Regions from separate parts of the Arthrobacter sp. UYEF3 genome, predicted to be linked through region 3. Evidence: riboswitches for the same ligand, from Rfam matches in the RefSeq annotation. Region 3 holds a riboswitch; each other region holds the start of a gene.
What was found. Region 3 has a riboswitch for cyclic di-AMP ahead of ABIB14_RS01920 (M23 family metallopeptidase). Riboswitches for the same ligand answer to the same signal wherever they lie in the genome.
Positions count from the first base shown of each region.

Region 1: it holds a riboswitch for cyclic di-AMP, as region 3 does, so the genes downstream of both, ABIB14_RS16020 (hypothetical protein) here and ABIB14_RS01920 (M23 family metallopeptidase) in region 3, are expected to answer to the same signal.
Region 2: it holds a riboswitch for cyclic di-AMP, as region 3 does, so the genes downstream of both, ABIB14_RS12970 (aggregation-promoting factor C-terminal-like domain-containing protein) here and ABIB14_RS01920 (M23 family metallopeptidase) in region 3, are expected to answer to the same signal.

Region 1 covers NZ_JBEPNK010000028.1:1,072-8,676, reverse strand. Annotated here, with positions in the region: gene ABIB14_RS16050 (hypothetical protein) at 1-126, opposite strand, end outside; gene ABIB14_RS16045 (DUF4397 domain-containing protein) at 412-1,110, shown strand; gene ABIB14_RS16040 (RNA polymerase sigma factor) at 1,272-1,841, shown strand; gene ABIB14_RS16035 (anti-sigma factor) at 1,828-2,667, shown strand; gene ABIB14_RS16030 (DNA alkylation repair protein) at 2,723-3,253, shown strand; gene ABIB14_RS16025 (hypothetical protein) at 3,250-3,504, opposite strand; cyclic di-AMP (ydaO/yuaA leader) riboswitch at 3,681-3,866, shown strand; gene ABIB14_RS16020 (hypothetical protein) at 3,871-4,641, shown strand; gene ABIB14_RS16015 (dihydrofolate reductase family protein) at 4,694-5,278, opposite strand; gene ABIB14_RS16010 (hypothetical protein) at 5,315-5,536, shown strand; gene ABIB14_RS16005 (cation:proton antiporter) at 5,596-6,753, opposite strand; gene ABIB14_RS16000 (hypothetical protein) at 6,750-7,187, opposite strand; gene ABIB14_RS15995 (maleylpyruvate isomerase family mycothiol-dependent enzyme) at 7,241-7,605, opposite strand, start outside.
Region 2 covers NZ_JBEPNK010000018.1:12,791-20,395, reverse strand. Annotated here, with positions in the region: gene ABIB14_RS12990 (bifunctional glycosyltransferase family 2/GtrA family protein) at 1-36, shown strand, start outside; gene ABIB14_RS12985 (glycosyltransferase family 39 protein) at 37-2,145, shown strand; gene ABIB14_RS12980 (ArnT family glycosyltransferase) at 2,152-3,966, shown strand; gene ABIB14_RS12975 (mannosyltransferase YkcB-related protein) at 3,966-4,181, shown strand; cyclic di-AMP (ydaO/yuaA leader) riboswitch at 4,423-4,592, shown strand; gene ABIB14_RS12970 (aggregation-promoting factor C-terminal-like domain-containing protein) at 4,591-5,391, shown strand; gene ABIB14_RS12965 (glyoxalase superfamily protein) at 5,496-5,873, opposite strand; gene upp (uracil phosphoribosyltransferase) at 5,923-6,558, opposite strand; gene ABIB14_RS12955 (phosphatase PAP2 family protein) at 6,504-7,460, opposite strand; gene ABIB14_RS12950 (nucleoside deaminase) at 7,543-7,605, shown strand, end outside.
Region 3 covers NZ_JBEPNK010000002.1:93,464-101,068, reverse strand. Annotated here, with positions in the region: gene ABIB14_RS01925 (NlpC/P60 family protein) at 13-801, opposite strand; cyclic di-AMP (ydaO/yuaA leader) riboswitch at 1,067-1,236, opposite strand; gene ABIB14_RS01920 (M23 family metallopeptidase) at 1,373-2,191, opposite strand; cyclic di-AMP (ydaO/yuaA leader) riboswitch at 2,196-2,407, opposite strand; gene ABIB14_RS01915 (iron-dependent transcriptional repressor DtxR) at 2,557-3,252, opposite strand; gene serC (phosphoserine transaminase) at 3,570-4,700, shown strand; gene ABIB14_RS01905 (MFS transporter) at 4,728-6,050, opposite strand; gene ABIB14_RS01900 (DUF3027 domain-containing protein) at 6,102-6,635, opposite strand; gene ABIB14_RS01895 (cold-shock protein) at 6,644-7,027, opposite strand; gene ABIB14_RS01890 (hypothetical protein) at 7,204-7,437, shown strand; gene ABIB14_RS01885 (helicase-associated domain-containing protein) at 7,448-7,605, shown strand, end outside.

The sequences.
Region 1 (7,605 bases), on a different contig from region 3:
GTCGGCGGAGAACGACGCCGGGCTGCCTGCCCCGTCGGGTCCGGCGGTGCCCTGCGTTGACGCAGCGCTGCATCCGGTCAGCGATAAAGCGCCGAGGGAAACGGTAACGGCAATTTTTTTGAACAAGTGATCCCTTCGGGATATTGAATTGGTGCCAGCCCGGCAGGGGCCCGACGGAGCATCCGAGGCCCCGCAGGCGGGCCTGCGCCCGGGACCAGCCGTCAACGTTACGCGATCGTGACCTTTGTTCGCAAAACCGCAGCCGCGGTCCGATCACGCTCGGACCGGCAGTTGGTCTGCGGCAGGCGGAACAAAATAATTGCTCGCCGCCGCATCCGGGCAGCACCCCCGGCCGGTAGTAAGGGTGTAAGCAAAAAACGCCCGTATCCGGGCCTCAATGAGGAGTTCAAGATGCGTAAATCATTTTCTGCCGCCGCCGGAGCCCTAACGCTGCTGGCGGGGCTTGCTTTTGCAGCCCCGGCGCAGGCAAGCGAACAACGCCACGAGCACGACACAGCAAAACTCTCCGTGTTACACGGCGTGCCCGGACTCACCGTGGACGTCTGGGTCGATGGAAAGCTGACGCTGGATCATTTCAAGCCGGGAACCTTGGCAGGTCCGCTGGACGTCCCTGCGGGAGACCACGAGATTGCCATCACCGGGGCGGACGCCACCAGCGCCGACAATCCTGTGATCGGGCCCGTGGAAGTGGATCTGAAAGCAGGCCGGGACTATACAGCCGTGGCGCACCTGACGGCTGACGGTGAGCCCACGGCCACACTCTTCAAGAACGACACGTCCGCGGTCGGTGACGGCGAAGGCAGGCTGACGGTGCGGCACGTCGCCGCGGCACCCGCCGTCGACGTCCTCGCCGGCGGAACCCCAGTGATCGAGGGCCTTGAAAACCCCGGCCAGGAGAAGCTAACGCTCGACGCCGGTACCATCTCCGCCTCCGTGACGGCGGCCGGCAGCACCGAGGCGCTGATCGGACCGGCGGATGTAAAAATCAGCGAGGGGACTAACACGATAGTTTACGCTTGGGGCAGCCTGGCCGACCACAATCTCGGCATTGCCGTGCAGGTGGTGAAGCTGTCACGGCATGACGACTGAGCGGCCCGGGTGCTGCTGCTGAGTGGGCGCCCGACGGGTGGCGGGGCCGCGACGATTGCGGCCCCGCCAGCCGCCCCCCGACCTCTCCGCCATTGCAGTGCTGCCGGCGCCGGGGAATAATGACGTTCCACGGGTCTCATTTCCCGCTCTAAGGAGCACCGATGGAGACTGCCGATCGTGAATGGAACGTTGACATTGACCAGGCCTTCGCCGCGGGGGAGGAGCGAGCGCTCGCTGATGCCTACCGAATGCTCGCGCCTCTTGTCCATACGCTGGCCTTGAGGGCGTTGCGCGAGCATAGTGCCGCCGACGACGTTACTCAGGAGGTCTTCATCCGCGCTTGGAAGTCGCGAACCAGTTACCGCCCGGACGCCGCACGGTTGCCCGCCTGGCTGATCGGAATCACCCGGAATGCCATTACCGACGCCTTGTCTGCCCGCTCCCGTCGACGGGACGTTGAAGGGGCCGCCCTGCAGTTGGTCAACGATCCCGCAGCCAGCCCGGGCAGGCCGACCGCCGACACGCTGGCGGACCGCCTGACACTGGACGACGAACTCGAGCGGCTGGGCAACCCCCAGACAGCCATCATGCGGCTGGCGTTCTACGAGGATCTGACCCACGACCAGATCTCGTCCCGGCTCAACCTTCCGCTTGGCACGGTCAAGAGCCATATCCGTCGTAGCCTTGCCCGGCTGCGGTCCCGGTTGGAGGTGGAACATGGATCATCCTGACGATGATCTCCTCGATCTGCTGGCGCTGGGTGAACGGCCCGCCAGCGAGGCGGAGTCGGTCCACCTGGACAGCTGCAATGAGTGCCGGGCGATGCTCAACGCGCTGCAAAATACCGTGTTTGCAGCGACGATCAATCCGGAACACGTGCAGCTGGAGGCGCCGGGCAGCCATAACTGGGCCGCTATCCATCAGGCACTGGGGCTGTCCCCGGCCCTGGCCGGGGATCCGCTGCTGCGCCCGCCCGCGGTCATCGCCGGGCGCCCCTACGAGGGCACGGCCCGCGGGGGGCTCCACGCTGAACCGAGGCCGCTCACACCCGATACCCGGCAGCCTGGCAGGCGCAGGCCGCGGCACAGCCCGCGCGGACGGTCGTGGGTCCTGGGCTTGGCGGCGGGGGTCGCGCTGGGCGCCGCCGGCGCGTGGACGGCATTGACCTTTCTTGGCTCCGCCGAGCCGCCGGTGTCAGCCCCGACACCACCGCCCACGGCGGCAGTCGTCGCTGAAGCAGCACTGGGTCCGCTGGCGGGGCACTCCGCCAGCGGCACTGCGCTCGTGGAGAGGCTCCCGGACGGAACCCGGCAGTTGATTATCAGCCTTCCCGAGGAGAAGCTCACGGGTTTCCGCGAGGTCTGGATGGCATCCGCGGATCTGTCCAAGATGGTCAGCCTGGGGGTCCTGGGCCAGGGACCGGGTGCCTTTGTCATCCCTGGCGGCCTCAACCTGGCCGACTATCCGGTGCTCGACGTTTCCAACGAGCCCTACGATGGGGATCCGGCCCACTCCGCGGAGAGCATCGCGCGGGGGAAGTTCACGGTGGCGGGTTGACCGGGACGAGCCCCGCCGTGAGGCGACGGCGGCGCAGACACGACAAAATGGACCCATGAGCGATGCCGGCGACTTCATTGACGGGGCGCTGCAGAATGAAAGCTCATGGCAGCGGGCCGAGGAAGCGCAGGCCCGTTTTGGTCCGGAACTGAAGTGCTACGGCGCTTCGGTCGGCGCGGTCCGCGGCACGGTCCGGGACGCGCTCCGCCGCTACCGGATCCTGGGCCGCGACGAACTGACCGCGCTCAGCTCGGAATTGTGGGCGGTCCCCGTCTTCGAACGGCGCCTCGCCGCCGTCGTGCTCCTGCAGTCCTGTGTGGCCATGCTGGACAACTCGGACCTGACCCGGATCGAGGGCTTCGTGCGCGGCTCAGGGTTCCGCGAGCTGGCGGATCCACTGGCGGTCGACGTCGTCGGACCGCTCATCGCTGGCCTCGACGGCGCCCGCAGGAGCCGTTCCGAGGCGGTCCTGGAGCGGTGGCGGAAGGATCCGGACCCGCGGCTTCGGCGTTCGGCTGCACTGGTGCGCGAGGCGATTGATGCTGCCAGTGGCCTGGCGTCCCCAAAGCGCTCCCGGCCGGGTTAGATGGCGGGACGGCGTTCCACCACGGCGTACGCCCTGCCGTCCAGGAACTGCCAGCCGGTCACCACCATAAAACCGAGCGAATCCACCCGGTCGTTAAGGACGTGGATATCGAAGCCGCCGTCGCGCGGTTCGGCGTCCCAGGTGGCCACATGGATTTCCCTCTCCTCGAGAACCAGCAGCTCGGTATTGACGTCAAAGTCCCCCTGCGGCTGATCGGTCAACTGGCAGATTGCGACACAGGGGCTGTTCATGAGGACCTCCACTCGGTGTGCGCTTAATGCCTTTATCCTATGCGTGCCGCATATCGGCGAACTAGGGATATTCCCCGCAACGACACGCCTGCGTTACCTGAATGTGACATTGCCGCCCAACTCCGTTACCGTTGTTGGGTGCCTGTTGTATCCGATACGGGCGCTCCCGAGCCGATTGCCTAACTCTGCCGCGGCCCGGGATCCGAATGCAACCTTCTGGCAGGGACGGGGAAACCACATTCGACCTGCAATTTTGACAGGTCTTGGGGTGAAGCCGCACAGCGCCCGTTCTGACGGGCCCGCGGCCGGGTGCCTCCCATCCGAATCCGACAGCTCACCTCGCAGGCATTGGGAGAGGCTACATACATGTTCTCAAGCACTACTGCTGCGCGCCATCGCTCCGACGCCACCGCCGGTCGGTCCTCAGCATTTTCCGTGAAGTCAGGCACCATCGGCCGCCAGGCCGCAGTAATCCTTGCAGCCTCCGGACTCGTCCTCACCAGCGGCATGGCGGCCAACGCCGCCGCTGCACCGGTACAGCTCGACGCAGGCCCCGCATCGAACGTTGACGTCACCAGCAAAGTCTCGACGCCGGTCACGGCCGATTCCGCCGTGCAGGTCAGCTTCGACCGTTCTGCCGTCGCAACGTCGCCGGCTCCCGTAACCGAGCAGCCAGCCGCAGTCCCGGCAGTCGCCGTTGCCGCGACCGTCGCCGTTGCGCCGGTCGCGGTGCAGGCTCCGGCCGCACCCAGGATCACCGCTCCCAAGATCACCGTACAGGCGGCCCCGGCGAAGGCACCGGCCCCCGCGGCGGCGGCCGGTGGCGTCAATGCCGCCATGCTCGCGTCCGCCTACGCCCAGATCGGCATCATCCAGGACTGCACCGCCATGGTGGAGAAGGCCCTCGGCGCGGCCGGTCACCCGGTGGGCGACCTCGGTCCCCAGCAGTTCCTGGGCCACGGGACCGTAGTGGCAACCCCGCAGCCCGGCGACATGATCGTCCAGGCCGGCCACGTCGGCATCTATGCCGGCAACGGCCAGGTAATCAGCGGCGGCATGAACGGAACCAACCAGACCATCGTGCACCCGCTGTCCTGGCTGACCGCCACCGGCGGCGTGACGTTCGTCCGCGCCTAAAGCGTAATCAGGGCTGAAGAACCCCTCTTCACTGGCCACTGGCCGGCTGTCGTTAAGACAGCCGGCCAGTGGCCTTTGTCGGGCTGGAGTACCGCAGCAACACAACCCCGTTGCCAAACGTCCGGGTCTCGACGAGCGTGAGCGGGGTGGTGCTGTCCGCGGGTTTGAACAAGGGTGTCCCGCGGCCAATCAGCACCGGATGAACGTAGATCCAATACTCGTCGATGAGCCCGAGCCGGCGGAAGGAGTCGGCCAGGTCGGCCCCGCCAAGGGCCAGGTCACCACCGGATTGGGCCTTCAATGCCAGGACGTCATCGACGACGACGTCGCGCACCACTGTGGAATTCGCGCCGGCACCCTCGAGGGTCCTGGAATAGACAACCTTGGGCATCTCCCGCCAAATTCCGGCGAACTCGACCATGGACGGCGTGCTGGACGGGTCGTGGTCCGCCGTCGGCCAGAAGGCGTCCATCAGCTCATAGGTGACGCGGCCCTCCAGAAACGCGTCCATGCTGCGGGATCTTTCGTTGAAATGGCTGTGGAGTTCCTCGTCCACCATGTGCCAACCAATGTCCCGGTTGTGACCCTCCACGAACCCGTCGAGTGATACCTGCAGTGCCAGGATGATCTTCCGCATGGCCTGAGCCTACGCGCCGGCTGCCGGCGCGGAAAAATGGCACTGGGCCCCGCAATCAGCAAGATGCTGCCGGTCTGTTGTCCGCTGATGCTGGCAGCATCGGTTGGAGCCAAATTCGGCAACATCATGCCGGCTAGTGCCAACCGTACGGCCCTTGCCGCGGCTGCCGCCATCCGGCTCGAGGAGTTGCTGCAGCAGGCCCGTCAGGCCGATGAGCAGCAGCAGCGCGCCCGCGAGTTTCGGGCCGGTGCTTCTTGAGCTGAGTGACTTCCTCACCACGACGCTGCATGGTGGGCGCCCCGCACTGATTTCCGAACTCAGTGCTTGGCGCCTTTGGCCGCTACCGGCACGGCGAACGACTTGGCGGCCCTCGAGCCTGCAGCGGCGCTAGCGGCGATGGTGACCAAAGCGCCCAGGAGCAGCGCGGCATCTTCCCCAGGTTGCAGCACATGGAGTTGGTTGCCAATGCTGGCTGCTGCCACGGGGACGCCCAGCTGGGCAGCCGAGATGACGCCCAGCGGCAGGGGGACCCCAAAGGCCCTTAACCCGGCGTGGAGCAGCACCGTCCCGAGCCCCAAAGATAAGCCCAGGAAGATCATGTCCGGATGCCCGGCGAGGTCACGGAGGTTCAAGGAGGCACCCAGCCACACGAAAAAAATCGGGCCCAGGAAGCCGTCGCTGACGCCGAAGAGCTGCCGTGCCAGCCGCCGCGGTTCGCCGACGGCTGCCACCGCCAGGCCGAGCGAGAACCCGGCCAGCATTACCGAGACGTGGCCGAAGCTGGCGACCCCGGCCAGCGCGAAGAGCAGAACCAGCTGAATGCGCAGCTCCAAGGCAAACTTGCGGTCCTCCGAGAGCCGGTGCATGCGCCGGCGGGTACCGCTGCGCTCCAGCGAGCGCAGCGCGAAGAAGAGCGCCACGGCGCATGCCCCCACAGCGAGCGCTCCGAGGGCTGCGCGGCCGGCGTTCGGGGGGTCCACCGCCAGCGGCAGCGCGACAATGCAGGCGATGTCAGCCAACGCCACCTGGGCGGTCATGGCCACCACCTGCGGCCCGCCCAGGCGCAGGGAATCGACAATCGGGAGGACCAGCGCGGCCGATGAGGAGGCCAGCAGCACCACGTAGAGCGGACCGTGTCCGGTGCCAAACGCCAGGCCCATGCCGGTGCCGATGACCACAGCCGCGATGGCAGCGATCACGGCCCGGCTGAAGCCTTTGCCGAGAGCAGAGCGGATCTGGGGATCCCTCACCGGCACGCGGCTTCCGGCCACAAACATCATCAGCGCAAAACCGATGTTCGCCAGCAGGCTGAAACTGGGATCCGCCGGATCGACCAGAGCGAACCCCGTCCGCCCGATCACGATGCCTGCCAGCAATTCGCCCAGGACCACCGGCAGGCGCCAGCGGACCGGCAGTGCGAGCAGGGGACCGGCCAGGGCGACGACGGCGATCAGCGCCAGGGACAGGAATGTCACCCTGCGCCCGCCCCGGCGGTTCCGCGGGCTGCCACGGGCGCCAGCTTCACAGGAATGGGAGTGTTCTCGTCGGTGAGATAGGAAGCGCAGACCCGGTGGTAGCCGTCGGCGATCTGGGCCGCGATGCCGGAGCGGAGGTCGCCGCGGACCATCAGCACCGGCGAGAGCTTCTTGCCGGCCGCTATCTTGGCAAGATCCGAGGCGACGTGGGGGTTCTCCTTTGTCAGCAGCGGCAACCCCGACGCGCGCAGGATGTCCTTCGCCAGCTGGTGGGTGACCGGGAGGCTGCGCAGAGCCTGCACGGTGGCAGCGGCGCTGACATCGTCGGTAAGCAGGGCAAGATAACGTTCCGCGGCCGGGTAATCGTGTTCCTGGGGTTCCGAAAGCCAAATGACGGATGCCGCCGGACTGTTTTTCCTGGATTCTTTCGCCATGGAATGAGACTAGTCCTGGCCGTCGTCCTCCGCTCCTGGCCCGGTCATTACCCTTAGAACGCCACCTGCACGGACAGCAGGCCCACGCCGTCTTTCCGCCCGGACAGAATGCGGCAGAATTCCAGCGCGTCCAGCTCAAGAGTCGGCACGGCGTCGTCCCGGGCCGGGACGCCTGAGGAAAAGCTGCCACCGGCATCTCCGGTGAGCCGGAGCCGGTACGGTTGGCCGTGCCGCGTGGCCCATTCCCTGACCACATCCGCGACGATCACGCCGTCGTGCCCGGCATCGGGTGGGAGGGTCTGTCCCGTCGCGCGGCCCAAATCGATCCGGTGCATCCACGGATCCCTGGTGAGGACGGTGTCGATCAGGAACCCCAGGCTCCACCATTCCTCACGGCCGCTTACGTACTGGGCAGGAT
Region 2 (7,605 bases), on a different contig from region 3:
GACGCTTCCCTCCCCCACACAGAAACGGCCCAGTAAATGACCGCCACGATCAGCCCCACCCCCGGTGCCCAGCCAAGCCCCGCCTGGGCACCCGGCGACACCGCGACGGCCCAGCCGACAACAGATCGTCCGGCCGAGTCCCAGCCCACAACACCCGGGCCGCCCGCAGCCCGGGGACGCCGCGAGCGCCTACTGTTCGGACCGCAGCCACGGTGGGTGCGCCCGTCGGCAGCCCTGCTTCTGGCCGTCACCGCCGTGTTGTACCTGTGGAACCTGGAAGCCACCGGCTACGCCAACTCCTTCTACGCGGCGGCGATCCAGGCAGGGACCAAGGACTGGACGGCGCTGCTATTCGGCTCACTCGACGCCGGCAACGCCATCACCGTGGACAAGCCCCCGGCCGCGCTCTGGATCCCGGCCCTCGCAGGACGCATCTTCGGCTTCTCGGCACTGAGCATGCTCATTCCCCAGGCGCTGATGGGAGTGGCCGCCGTCGGACTTCTCTACCTGACCGTCAAGCGGGTGTCCGGGCCGGCGGCCGGCCTGCTCGCCGGCGGAGCCCTGGCGCTGACCCCGGTGGCGGCCGTGATGTTCCGGTTCAACAACCCGGACGCTATGCTCACCCTGTGCCTGGAGCTGGCCGCCTACCTCACCACCCGGGCCATCGAAAAGGCCGGCTGGAAGTGGCTCGCCGCGGCCGGCGCGGTGATCGGGCTGGCGTTCCTGTCCAAGATGCTGCAGGGCTTCCTGATCGTGCCCGGGCTGGCTCTGGCCTACCTGTGGGCAGCATCGACCACCCTCCGCCGCCGGCTCCTGCATCTGTTGGGCGCCGCCGCCGGGATCGCCGTCGTTGCCGGCAGCTACGTGGCCCTGTTCCAGCTGACCCCGGCCTCGGCCCGGCCGTACATGGCGGGGTCGAAGACCAACAGCTTCCTGGAACTCACCTTCGGCTACAACGGCCTGGGCCGGATCACCGGGTCCGTCGGGGGCATACCCGCCGGAGGCGACTTCGGGGGCAACGTGGGCGGCAACTTCGGCGGCAACTTCGGCGGGAACGCCGGCGGCCCGGGCGGCACCGGGAACACCGGGTTCGGCAGCACGGCCGGGATCACGCGGATGTTCGGGACCAGTTTCGGCGGCGAGGTGTCCTGGCTGCTGCCGGCGGCGCTGATTCTGCTGCTCGCCGGGCTGTGGTTCACCCGGCGCGAGGCCCGCACCTCACGAACCCGTGCGGCGCTCCTGCTGTGGGGCGGCTGGCTGGTTGTCACGGCCGTCATCTTCAGCTTCATGAGCGGCACCGTGCACCCGTATTATGCCGTGGCACTGGCTCCGGCGGTCGCCGCCCCGGTGGGTATCGGCGTCGCCGAATTGTGGCGGGGCCGCGCCTACTGGCCGGCGCGGATCATCCTGGCGGTGACGGTGCTCGCCAGCTCGGCCTGGTCCGCGGTCCTCCTGGGCCGCGACCCCGCCTGGCTTCCCGGGCTACGCGTCCTCGCCGTCGTGCTGGGCGTGCTGGCTGCCGCGGCGCTGCTCCTGCGGGTTGACGGTCTGGCGGCGCTCCCGGCCCGGCTCCAAAGGACAGCCACGGCCGGCATCGTGATCCTCTCCCTGCTGGCCGGCGGGCTGGGGACCACCGCCTGGACGCTGGCGACCACCGCCCAGCCGCACTCCGGTTCGATCCCCACGTCCGGGCCCGCCGCCTCCACTATGGGAGGCGGTTTCGGGGCGGCCGGCCGGGCCGACGGCGACCGCTCGTTCGGCGGCATCAGCGGGGCCCCCGAACGTGCTGCCGGCGGTGCCCCCGGCGGCGAAACGGCCTCGCCGGAGCTGGCCGCACTGTTGAAGTCCTCCGGCGCCAGGTGGTCCGCGATTGTCTCCGGCGCCACCCAGGCCGCTAGCCTGGAACTCGCCACCGGCACCAGCGTGATCGCACTCGGCGGCTGGAACGGCGGCGACCCCTACCCGACACTCGACCAGTTCAAGGCCATGGTGGGCAGCGGCGAGATCGGCTACTTCATCTCCGGCGGCCGGATGGGCGGCCTTGGCGGGGGCCGCGGCGGCAATTCCGAGGTCGCCGCGTGGGTAGCGGCCAACTACCGGGCCCAGACCGTAGGCACCGCCACGGTCTACAAGCTGGGGGTCTAGGCCGCCATGACCCACACCTTGAATCCCCGCCACGCCGACGCGGAGTCACCAGTCGCCGGCAGCCGTCGCGTCGACGCCCGTCGCAGCGGCACCCGGAACCTGCGGCCACGACTGGAACTGGCGGCCCTGCTGCTGGCCACGGCCGGACTGTACCTGTGGAACCTCGGCGCCTCCGGCTGGGCCAACGCTTTCTACTCCGCCGCGGCACAGGCCGGCTCGCAGGATTGGGCGGCCTGGTTCTTCGGCTCCTCCGATGCCGCGAACGCCATCACCGTGGACAAGCCGCCGGCGTCGTTGTGGGTGATGGGGCTGTCTGTACGTCTCTTCGGCCTGAGCTCCTGGAGCGTCCTGGTCCCCCAGGCACTCATGGGGGTCGGCACCGCTTGGCTGGTCTATCTGGCGGTCCGCCGGGCCGCCGCCCCCGCAACGGCCGATGCACGACTGGCCCACCGCGCCGGGCTGCTCGCCGGAGCTGTCATGGCACTGACCCCGGTGGCCGTGCTGATGTTCCGGTTCAACAACCCGGACGCCCTGCTGGTGCTACTGATGACCGCGGCCGCCTACGCCGTGCTGCGCTCCATCCAGGACGCCCGCCTGCGCTGGCTCCTGTTCGGCGGGGCGCTCCTGGGCTTTGGCTTCCTTACCAAGCAGCTGCAGGTCCTGCTGGTTGTCCCCGGTTTCGCCCTGGCCTACCTGGTGGCGGCACCGGTGGGGCTGGGCAGACGCCTCCTGCACCTCCTCGCCACGGGCGCGGCCATGGCCGTCGCGGCCGGCTGGTGGCTGGCCGCCGTCGAACTCATCCCGGCAGCGGACCGACCGTACATCGGCGGCTCGCAAAACAACTCCATCCTGGAACTGACTCTCGGCTACAACGGCCTGGGCCGGCTCAACGGCGACGAAACCGGGAGCGTGGGCGGCGGCAATGCCTGGGGTACCCCTGGACCGTTCCGGCTCTTCAACAGCGACTTCGGCGGCCAGATCGCCTGGCTGCTGCCCGCGGTGCTGCTGCTCGGGGCGGGACTGCTCTGGCTCGGAAGGCGGGCCCCGCGGACCGACGCCGTGCGGGCCTCGGTCATCATCTGGGGCTCCTGGGTGGCGGTCACCGGCCTGACGTTCAGCCTCATGGCCGGGATCATCCACCCGTACTACATGGCGGCGCTGGCGCCCGGCATCGCGGGGCTCGCGGGGCTGGGCGGGGTGCTGCTCTGGCAGCGCCGGGACCAGCGCGCGGCGGCTACGGTGCTCGCCGCGGCCCTCCTGGCGGCCGGGGCGATGGCCGCCGAACTCCTTGGCCGCACGCCGGCATACGTTCCATGGCTGCGTTGGGTGATCCTGCTGGCCTCGCTCGCCGCCGCCGGCGCGGTGCTGGCCTCCGCGGTGCCGGGCTTCAAGGCGGCAGGGCTCAGGCCGGGCGGCCCGGCGGCCTATGGGCTGGTGGCGCGCACGACGGCGGTGCTCGCTGTCGCCGCCGCCCTGGCCGGACCCGCTGTCCTACTCGTTGTCGACCGCCTCGACCGCTCACAGCGGCTCGATCGTGAGCGCCGGTCCGGCAGTGGCCGCCCGGGGCGGGGCCGGGTTCCCGGCGGTCCTTGGCGGCGTCGGCGCGTTTGGCGGCACCCCGGGAGTGAACCTCAACGGCGCGTCCACCGGTGCCGGGCGGAGGCGCGGCGGGCGGAATGGGTGGCCTGCTCGGGGCCAGCACACCGTCCGCTACCCTCGCGACGGCGTTGCAAGCAGGCGCCGGCAACTTCACCTAGGCCGCCGCCGTCGTCGGATCCAACAACGCCGCCGGCTACCAGCTGGCCACCGGGCTGCCCGTGATGGCCGTGGGCGGGTTCAACGGCACCGACCCTGCCCCAACGCTCAAGCAATTCCAGCAGTACGTGGCCGATTGGAAAATCCACTACTTCATTGCGGGCCGCATGATGCAGGGCCAAAGCGGTTCCGACGACGCCGCGCGGATCGCCTCCTGGGTGGCAGCCAACTTCGACGCCCAGACCATCGGCGGGACCAGCGTGTACCTGCTGGCAGGGTAGGCGGGCGCGGGGTATGCGGGGACCGCGCACCCGCCGATTCGACGGTTCCGTGCAGACTCGACGTTCGGCAACGTGCACCGGGCGGGGTCCCGTCGAACTGGCCGCCCAGGCCTCGCCATAGGACAAGCCGCCACGCCGCTTCCAGGAGACGTCGTTACCGAAATGTGACTTCTGGCTCGAAGTCAGGTACCGTTTTAGGGTGCGCCAGTCGATCTGGCCGCACATCCGGACTTACGCCACACTCTGCCGCTTCCCGGATTCCGATGGACCAGGCAGAGACGGGGGACCCAGAGTTCCCGGGCATCCTGCATCCATGCACCCTTAGGGTCGAGCCGCCACGACGCGATTCCGTGCGGCCGGATTTCACATCCGAACCCGACAGCTACTCCGTAGGCGTTGAGAGGCGAATATGACTGACTTTAAGGCACAATCACGCCCAGAAGGCACTGAACAGACGTTCGAAGCCGATGCCGCGCGCCACCGCGCCGAGCCGGCACCGCGCCCGGCCGGGCCCCGGCCCGCTGGCAAAGGCAAACGTGCCCGGCCCGCCGTCGGCGTACCGTCCAAAGGCAAGCGCGCCCTCGTCGTGGCCACCGCCCTCGCGGTGCTGCTCGGAGTCGGAGCCGCGGGTCAGGCCTCCGGCACCGCGCCCCACCCGGCCGAAGCCTCCAAGGCGGCTTCGATGCAGCTTCTGGACCTCGAACGGCTCGGCAGCAACATCCCTGCATCCCCCTCCGCAGTCAGCGTGGAGGCACAGGCCTCCGAGAACAAGCCCGCCGAAGCTCCCGCCCCGGCAGCACCGCCGGCCCCTGCCCCGGCTCCTATCGCTCCGCCGGCCCCGGCCCCTGTCGCTGCCCCGGCCCCCGCGGCTCCGCCGGCACCGGTGCAGCCGGTCGCCGTCGACGATCCCGCCGGCGCACAGGCGTATGCCGCCGCGCAGCTGCCGGCCCACGGCTGGGCGGCAAGTGAGATGCAGTGCCTGCTGAAGCTATGGACCAGGGAATCCGACTGGAGGACCACCGCCACAAACGCCAGCAGCGGCGCCTACGGCGTGGTCCAATCCCTGCCGGCCGAAAAGATGGCCAGCGCGGGACCGGATTACCTGACCAACTACCGGACCCAGATCAACTGGGGCCTGCAGTACGTTCAGGAGCGCTACGGCTCACCGTGCGGCGCCCTGAACTTCCACTATGCGAATAACTGGTACTGAGCCGCACTGCCGGAAGCCTATAAACCGATGGCGAGGCCCTGGATCCACCGGATCCGGGGCCTCGCGTGTGCCCGCCCGGGGCGACGCCCCCGGGGAGCGGGCGGTCAGCCGTTCGGGCGGCTGGGGATGTACTGCACAGCCCATTTGTTGCCGTCGGGGTCGGCGAAGTAGACGAACTGCCCCCAGTCCTGGACGTCGACGTCGCTGACGTCCACGCCGTTGTCCTTGAGCTGCCGGTGGGCGGCCTGGATGTCGCTGACCACGAGTTGCAGGCTGGGGGCGGTGCCGGGCGGGGCATCGGTGAGGCCCTCGCCAATAGCAATCGAGCAACCGGAGCCCGGCGGCGTCAGCTGGACAAACCTCATGCTGTCCGAGGGGCGCTCGTCGTAGTCGGCGTTGAAGCCCACCTTGTTTACGTAAAAATCTTTGGCTCGGTCCACATCGGACACGGGGACCAACACGAGTTCAAGTTTCCAGTCCATGGGCTCAGGCTAGACCCCGGCGCAGTCCACGGGAACCCCACGCTGTTGCTTAGACGGCGATGCCGTACAGCCTGTCGCCGGCGTCGCCCAGGCCGGGGACAATGTAGGACTTCTCGTTGAGCTTCTCGTCGATCGAGGCCAGCACTATAGTCACGTTGGCGTCCGAGAGCTCCTCTTCCAGCTTAGCCAGACCCTCCGGTGCGGCCAGCAGGCAGATGCAGGTAACGTCCGAGGCGCCGCGCTTGAAGAGGAACTTGATCGCCTCTCGCAGCGTGCCGCCGGTGGCGAGCATCGGGTCCAGGACGAAGATCTGCCGGTCGGTCAGATTCTCCGGCAGACGCTCGGCGTAGGTGATGATGTCCAGGGTCTCCTCATCGCGGGCCATGCCAAGGAAGCCCACCTCGGCGGTGGGGACAAGCTTGGTCATGCCTTCCAGCATGCCGAGTCCCGCCCGCAGGATGGGGACCACCAACGGGGTGGGCTTGGTAAACGCCGTGCCGATGGTGGTGCTGACCGGCGTCTCGATGGTCACCGGTTCGGTGCGGACGTCCCGGGTTGCCTCATAGGCCAGGAGCGTGACGAGCTCCTCCGTGAGTTGGCGGAAGACCGGGGACGGGGTGTTTTTGTCCCTCAGAACGGTGAGCTTATGGGCGACCAGCGGGTGGTCCACAACAAGAGTGCGCATGGGTAAAAACTATCACCCGGATGCCGGCGGCCCCCGGCCTGGCCGCCGTTACCGGCGTCGGCTGCCCCGCTCTGGCCGGCGGTCCCTGGGGGGCCGGCACGGCCGGTCGCTGCGGCGCCCTCGCGGCGGTCCAAGGAAGCCCCGCCCAGTGGGTGCACCTCGTAGTCAAACGTCGGCGCCGGACCGGCATGCTGCCGGTGCCGCAGCACATGGAAGAGCCTGTGGGCCAGGATCACGATCCCCACCCAGCCCAGTCCCAGCACCCAGCCGATAATGACATCGGTCATCCAGTGGTGGCCCAGAAAGACCCGGCTCATGCCCATCGCAAAGATGAAGATCACACCGGCCGTGATCAGGCCCACCCGGGCCAGGGTGCGGTTGACCTGCAGGCAGGCGAGATACACCACCAGCCCGATCACCACAGTGGTGTTCAGGGTGTGACCACTGGGGAACGACGGCGAGTTCTCGTAGGGCGGCACCGCATCGGCGTGGTCCGGCCGGGTCCGCCCGATCAGTTTCTTGCCCAGGGCGGTGGCGGTGACCGAGACGGCGGCGGCGCCTCCGATCAACAGCAGCGGCCGCCAGGTCCGCGAGACCCAGATCAGCCACGCAGTCAGGACGCTCGCGAGGATGGGCATGCCGATTCCGCCGCCAATGTTCGTGAAGCCGGTGACGAACGAGTCCAGGCCGGGACTGCGCAGCTGTTCCATGAACGCCAGCATGGGCTTGTCCAGGTTCGCCAGGCCGGCGGAGTCCACGACGTTGTCATAGACCTCGGCGCTCAGCAACGCCATCACTACAACCACGACGCCGCCGATCAGCATCGTGATCCACAAGGCTGCGTATGGCACGACCCATTTTCCCCAGCGCCGCGTCAGCCAACTCTCAGTCCTGGTGGTCATTGCCGTCTCCCGACTTCCTGGTGCGCCTCGCCAAGGTGCACAGTGTGCTTAGGATTCATAGCGTCGAAACTATCATTGACCCATGACAACCCCCGAGCCCCGCCATGTCGAATGGATGGGCCTGGCCCTCGGCGAAGCACGCCGG
Region 3 (7,605 bases):
TTTTAGCCGGTGTTAGCCGCCGACGCGGATGAAGACCGGACCGGAACCGACGTTGACGCTGTACAGCGCGGTGGTCCCACCGTTCCAGCCGCCGTGGACGGCCATGCCGTTGCCGACATAGACAGCGATGTGGGCCATGCCCATGCCGCCGTTCTGGTAGTAGGCGATGTCGCCCGGCTGCGCCTCGGCGGCGCTTACCGTACGGCCCAGGGAAAGGTATCCTGCCGGCCAGCCGTGGTAGTTGATGCCCACCGCAGCCAGCGCGTTCGTGACAAGCATGGTGCAGTCCTGGGAAACGCCCATCTGCGCGTAGGCAGCCGCAGCAATCGAAGCACCCATGCCGCTGACAGCAGCCGGAGCCTTGGCTGCCGGGGAGGCGGTTGCCGGAGTGCCGGTGGCCGCGGCGCCGCGGGCCGCGGTGCCGTTGGAAGCGGCGGTATCAGTGGAAGCGACAGCTTCCTGAACCTTGACGACGGGCTTGGGCGCCTCGACGACCGGAGCCGGGGCCGTGGTGACGGACGTCTTGTCGTAGGAGATCGCGATGCTGGAGGCCGCGGAGATCGTGGCCGGTGCGGTGGACTGTACTTCCATGGCGGAAGCGGAGGTCGATTCGCGCTGAACGTTGGTCTCGGCAGCGTTGGCTGCGATACCGCTGGTCAGGACCAGGCCGGAGGCTGCAGCGATAACCGCGGCCTGACGACCCATGCCACCGGCGTTCTCGCCGACGGCCTTGGCAATAACAGCCAGCGAGTTGGTCTGGGTGACCTCCGCGCGGTGGCGTGCAGTTGCACGAGTAGTCATTCAGTTCTCTCTTTCGTGAGCCTTGTGTCCGCGCTGTTGTACAGGCGGCACTGAGTACGCTCCGGCATCTTGGGGGTACGCCGGATCGCCCCGAAACGGGTTTCTTTAGCGAAGGGTGTACTGCGAAGACGCGCCAAAAGCGGGAACTGCGGTGTGCGATCCGGTCCGGGCGCCGGCAAGGGCAACACGGAGCATGGAGTGCAGCGGGCTCAATTGAGCCGCGCCAGCGCGAAAACGCGCAGCATTGTGGCGTGAAGACATGAAAGTAGCCTCTCCCAATGCCTACGAGGTGAGCTGTCGGATTCGGATGGGAGTCACCCGGCCGCGCTGCTTCCTGGGAAGCTTTGCGACTTAACCCCAAGGCCTTCTTGCGAAGACCAAAATTGGTTCCCCCGCCCCTGCCAGACGATGTAATGCGAACGGACCTTGAGCGGTGGCAGAGCTAGGCAATCCACTCAAGAGCGCCAACTTCGGAGAAGTTGGCGTGCTTCCTACGGTACAGCAGTCGGGACTCAATGTCACATTCAGATCACGGCGAGTCACAGAAATGCGAGTCGTCCATCGGCTCGGCTTAGAGCCAGCCCAGCGGGTCAACAACTTCTCCGTTGACCATTACCTCGAAGTGGAGGTGGCAGCCGGTGGAGGCGCCGGTGGTCCCGCTCATCGCCACCACATCGCCACGGGAGACCTGCTGGCCCACCCGCACGCTGGAGGACGACAAATGGTTGTACGTGGTCTCCAGGCCGTTGCCATGGTCGATCACGACGCGGTTTCCGCCGCCGTAAGGGTGCCAGCCGGTGAAAGTAACGGTGCCGCTGGCTGCGGCGTGCACGGCGGTGCCGCACTGGGCGGCGTAGTCCTGACCGCGGTGAAATTCCCCGACGGCCCCGGTGATGGGACTGACCCGGTAGCCGAACGGTGAGGCGGTGACCATGGAATCCAACGGCGCTCCGAGGCTGCCGGCGGAGGCTGCCCGGGTGATGGTGCCGGCCGACTGGGCGCCCAGCAACTGCTTGAGCTTGCCGTCCGGGTCGACCTTGGTACCCACGGCGGTGCGGCTGAAGTCGATCTGCGCGGCCGCGGCCTTCACTTCAGGCTGCATACCGGCAGAAACCGAGCCGGCGCGGGCGGCGTCGGCGGCCACTACGGGGCCGGTGGCCGGAACGGCGACGGTGAGGACCAGTCCGGTGGAGGCCAGTGCGATGCCGGCCTTCTGTCCAACGCCGCTGACGGTGGCGAAGTCTGCTATCTGCCGGAGCGGACTCCGGCGTCCGCGGCGTTCGTCCCGGCGCGCGTCGCGCGGGCGCTCGGCGTAGTGGACGTCGGCCGGGCGCGGCTCGGGAGCGGGACCGGTCGCACGACGGCGGCCCCTGACGGTCTGGATGGTCAAGTACGGTTCCTCTCTGGAGAGCCTGCGAAGTTAGCTGTCGGATTCGGGTCAGAGAGATCAAAGACCCGGTCCGCCGGAGCAGGCATCCAGGCACAAAGGAGTCGAAGGGACCCCTCGTGGAGTTTGCTTGCCGCTAGCGGACTTCACCCCAAGGCTGTTGGATCAACAGCCGGAAGTGGTTCCCCCGCCTCTGCCAGAAAGTGACTCGTGTACTGATCCGCTGGCAGAGCTCGGCTTCGGATCCGGTAACGCTTTAGTATCGGTGCTAGTGCTCAACTATAGGGGATCAAGCCGCGCGGTAATAAATCCGTGATCTCACTTGTGGACAACTTCCGGGCTTCCCCCGGGAGAATTACCGTGCCAGGTTACCCGAGCGTAACGAACACGTGGGCCGCAACCTCGGGCGGCAGCTCCAGGGCGCCCTCGAAGTCCGGCACCCGCACCGAGATGTACTCCCCCACGCGTTCCAGCGACACCTTGGCGCCGGGACGGATTCCACCCTCATCCAGCTGAACCAGCAGCTCCGGCTCCACCTGGATGGGCTCGGCCAGCCGGCTCACGGTGACCCGGGAATCGGCGCCGTAGCCGGCCATGGCGTCGAGCAGGTTAACCACACCGTCCGTGGTTTCCGCCGCCGGGAGGCCGCCGAGTTCGGCGAGGCCGGGGATCGGGTTTCCGTAGGGTGACACGGTCGGGTGGTTGAGCAGATCGAAAATGCGCCGTTCGACGCGCTCGCTCATCACGTGTTCCCAGCGGCACGCTTCCTCATGGACATAGGCCCAGTCAAGCCCGATGACGTCGGCGAGCAGCCGCTCGGCCAGGCGGTGCTTGCGCATGACACCGACGGCGCGCTTCCGGCCCGTTACGGTCAGTTCGAGATGCCGGTCCCCGGAAACCACCACAAGGCCGTCCCGTTCCATGCGGCCGATGGTCTGGGAAACGGTGGGGCCGGAGTGCCGTAGCCGTTCGGCAATCCGGGCGCGGAGGGCGACGATGTTCTCTTCTTCCAGTTCCAGGATGGTCCGAAGATACATCTCGGTGGTGTCGATCAGATCCGTCATTCAGCTCAGCTCCTCGAGCGCCGTCCTTGCGTCATTCCCACCGTACAGCGCGCAGGATGCGCCCGGGCGAGATCCGCCATACGTCACCGGACAGCCTAGCCTATTTTGAATTACTCCGGATAATTCGGGTCGCCGCCCGGTCGCACGCCGCTAACCGGGTCCCGGGGCCGAACGTTTGACGTCTCAGTGACCGGACTATGACGGACGTATTTCCTGCCCGGCCGGGCCCGTCGGGCAGAATAAATCAGGGCCGAAACGAGACCTGCCCAGGATCCGTCCGAGCCCCGCCACGCACCCAGCCGAAAATTGGAGCCACTGTGAGCGACACCAGCATCACCATCCCCGCGAACCTCCTGCCCAAGGACGGACGGTTTGGCGCCGGCCCGTCAAAGGTCCGTCCGGAGCAGATGGAGGCACTGTCGGCGGCGTCGGCAACGCTGCTGGGTACCTCGCACCGCCAGGCGCCGGTGAAGAACCTTGTGGGGTCGGTCCGGACCGGGCTGAGCGACTTCTTCCGCGCCCCAGAAGGCTACGAGGTTGTCCTCGGCGTCGGCGGTTCCACGGCGTTCTGGGACATCGCCAGCTTCGGACTCGTAGAGAACAAGGCGCAGCACCTGTCCTTCGGCGAGTTCGGCTCGAAATTCGCCGCGGCCACCAATAAGGCGCCGTTCCTGGCCGAATCCTCAATCATCAAGTCCGAGCCCGGTACCCGCCCAGGGTCGCGGGCCGAAGCCGGCATTGACGCCTATGCCTGGCCGCAGAACGAAACGTCCACCGGTGTCGCCGCCCCGGTCAAGCGCGTGGCCGGGGCGGACGAGGGCTCCCTCGTGCTGGTCGACGCCACCTCCGCGGCCGGCGGTCTGGATGTGGATGTGGCGGAGGCCGATGTCTACTACTTCGCGCCGCAGAAGAACTTCGCTTCCGACGGCGGACTGTGGCTTGGCCTGTTTTCGCCGGCAGCCCTGGAGCGTGCCGCCCGGATCAAGGCCAGCGGGCGTTGGATCCCGGACTTCCTGGACCTCCAGACCGCGATCGATAACTCGCGGCTGAACCAGACGTACAACACGCCGGCGCTGGCCACCCTGGTGACCCTGGATGCGCAGGTGCAGTGGCTCAACAGCAACGGCGGCCTTGACTTCGCCGCCGCGCGGACCGCCGATTCGGCCGGACGCATTTACCGCTGGGCTGAGGCATCCTCCTACGCCGCGCCGTTCGTGGCCAAGGCCGAGGACCGGTCCAACGTCATCGCCACGATCGACTTCGACGACTCGATTGACGCCACCGCCATCGCGAAGGTCCTGCGCGCCAACGGCGTCGTCGATACCGAGCCGTACCGCAAGCTGGGCCGCAACCAGCTGCGCATCGCCACCTTCGTGGCGATCGAACCCGCCGACGTCTCCGCGCTGCTCGAGTGCATCGACTTTGTGGTGGGCGAGCTCAAGCACTAACACCGGCGGGGTCCCGGCAGGGACGCGTCAGCGGTCGACGGCGTCGTCCGGGTTATCCACCCGGATGACGCCGTCCGTCGTTGCGGTACCCGCCGGGACGACCCGGAAGTACCGCAGCCCCCGGGCACGGCGGTTGAAGCCGATCCGCAGGTGCTTCGCCCGGACAATCCAGGCCATCCCGATCAGCGCGGCCGACACCCCGGCGGCGGCCGCGACGCCCATGGACCAGCGCGGGCCGGCGACGTTGGCCACCCAGCCCACCAGCGGTGCGCCGATCGGGGTGCCGCCCATGAAGATCGCCATGTACAACGCCATCACCCGGCCGCGCATGACCGGGTCCGTGGTGGTCTGGACGTAGCCGTTGGCGCTGGTCATCATGGTGATTGCAAACAGTCCGACGGGCACCAGTGCGACGCCGAACCAGAAGTAGTCCGGCGCCAGCGCGGCGATGCCGGAGGTCAGTCCGAAGGCGCCGGCCGCCCCGAAGATCACACGCATCCGTGGCTTCCCGCGCCCGGCCGAGAGCAGCGCACCGGCGAGCGAGCCGATCGCCATGATCGAGTTCATCAGGCCGAAGGCGCTGGCGTCCAGGCCAAACTCGGTGCCGACCATGGCCGCGATGAAGAGGACGAAGTTCAGTCCCAGGGTTCCGACGATGAACACCGCCACCAGGACCACCACAATGTCGGGCCGGAAGCGCACGTAGCGCAGCCCCTCGCGGATCCGGCCCTTGCCCGGGGCGGCCCGGGGCAACTGCCGCAGCGAGGCGGTGGGGATCTTGGCCAGGCTCAGGAGCAGGGCCAGGAACGTCACGGTGTTGACCAGGAAGACCCAGCCGGGCCCGATGGCCACGGTGAGCACACCGGCCACGGCCGGCCCGATCATCCGCGCCACGTTGAACGAGGCGCTGTTGAGTGCGACGGCGTTGGGCAGGTAGTCGTCGCGCACGAGTTCGGAGACGAAGGTCTGGCGCACCGGAGCATCCACGGCGGACACGACGCCGAGAAGCAGGGCGAAGACGTAGACGTGCCAGAGCTGCGCTGCTCCGGAGAGCACCAGGACGCCGAGGGCCGCGCTGAGCAGGGCCATCGCGGACTGTGTCAGGACAAGTAGCGTCCTGCGGTTGAAGCGGTCGGCGACCAGCCCCGCGATGGGGGCGAGAAAAAGCTGCGGGCCCAGCTGCAGGGCCATCGTGACGCCCATGGCGCCGGCATCCTGCGCGGTCAGGTGGTCGAAGACCAGCCAGTCCTGCGCGGTGCGCTGCATCCAGGTTCCAATATTGGAGACCAGGGCGCCGACGAACCAGATCCGGTAGTTCAGGACACCCAGCGATTGGAAGGTGGATCTCATGCCCGTGCCTCCCCCGGTGTCGGCGTCACTGTCAGTAGGCTCGGCGGCGTTTCAATCAGCCTGTTCCGCCGCGGCATCCGCGGACGGGGAATCCTGCGCCGACAAATCCTCTGAGTCGTCATCGTCCGCCGCGGCTTCCCCGGACGGGGTCTCTGCGGTGTCCTCCTGCTGCGCGTCTTCGGGGCGCACGCGTTCGGCCCACGGAACCCACTCCGGAGCCAGGATGGAGTCGTCGGAGGGCAGCAGGCCCAGCTCGTCGACCGTGACCGACTTGGAGCGTGAATTGCGCGTCAACACGGCGTACCACTGCCACCCGCCGTAACCGGGAACGAGTGACTCGAAAAGGTGCGTGACCAAACGGTCGCCCTCGCTCTTGGCGGCCAGATGCCGGCCGACCTGTTCCGCCGGGGCGATTCCCTCAACAGCGGCGCGCGCGACGTCGACGGAGGCGGCCAGGAAGGCGTCGGGCTTGCCGGTGCGCCAGACGGGGACGCCGTAGGGTGGCTTGGATCCTGCTTTGGCGCCGGCGGCCAAAGGGGCCGCGCCGGCCGCCGCGGCGGCGTTCTGCTCAGGTTCCGGTGTCATGGTGAGCCTTACGCGTCCAGCTCGTCGGCGACCTTGCGAAGCGCGGTCGCGATGGCCATGGCCTTGTTGCCTTCCGGATACTTCCCGGCGGACAGGGTTCCGGAGAGGTTGTCCAGCACGCTGACGAGGTCCTGCACCAGCGGCGCGAGGTCCTTCGCGCTGGGCCGTTTGGCCTTGGCAATGGACGGCGTCTTGTCCAGCACCCGCAGGCCCAGGGCCTGGGCGCCCTTGCGGCCGTCGGCCACGCCGAACTCCACCCGGGTTCCGGCCTTGAGTTCGGTTACGCCTTCCGGCAACGCCGACTTGGGCAAGAAGACCTCCTGGCCGTCTTCGCCTGCGAGGAATCCGAAGCCTTTGTCCTTGTCATACCACTTGACCTTGCCGGTGGGCACGTAATCAACCTTCTTCGTTCTGGGGACGCGGCCGACGGCCACCGCATCCGCATGGATATGCGGGTTCAGGGTGTGACCGCCCGGACCGTGCTGGTCTGTTCCTTCAAGGTTATCCTGCCTTGGCCACTTTGGCGGTTTGAGGCGCGGGCGGGAGCGGGGCTGTTAGCGTAGCCTCCATGACACCACAGCACCTCCGGCGGCCGCTCTTGATTCTTGCGGCGGCGGTTGCCGCGCTCTCCCTCGCCGCCGTCGGGGCCGTCATGGCCATGGCCTTCAACAACACCGTGGCCCCCGTGTGGATCACGTCCACAGCGCTCTACGGGCTGCCCGTAGCGTTCCTGCTCATGCTGGCCCTTGTGTTCGACGCCGTTGCTGCCCGGCGCCGGACGCGAGGGCACGGCGAACGGTAGCGTTGGCCTAATGTCCCTGATCCGCGCGCTCAGCAAGGAATTGCAGGCCCGCAGCGATGACTCGTTGCGGGCCCTGTTCGCCGCGCGGCCGGACCTGATTTCCCCCGCCGTGCCGGACTTCTCCGCCCTCGCCGCCCGGGCCAGCGGCCGGGTCAGCGTCCAGCGGGC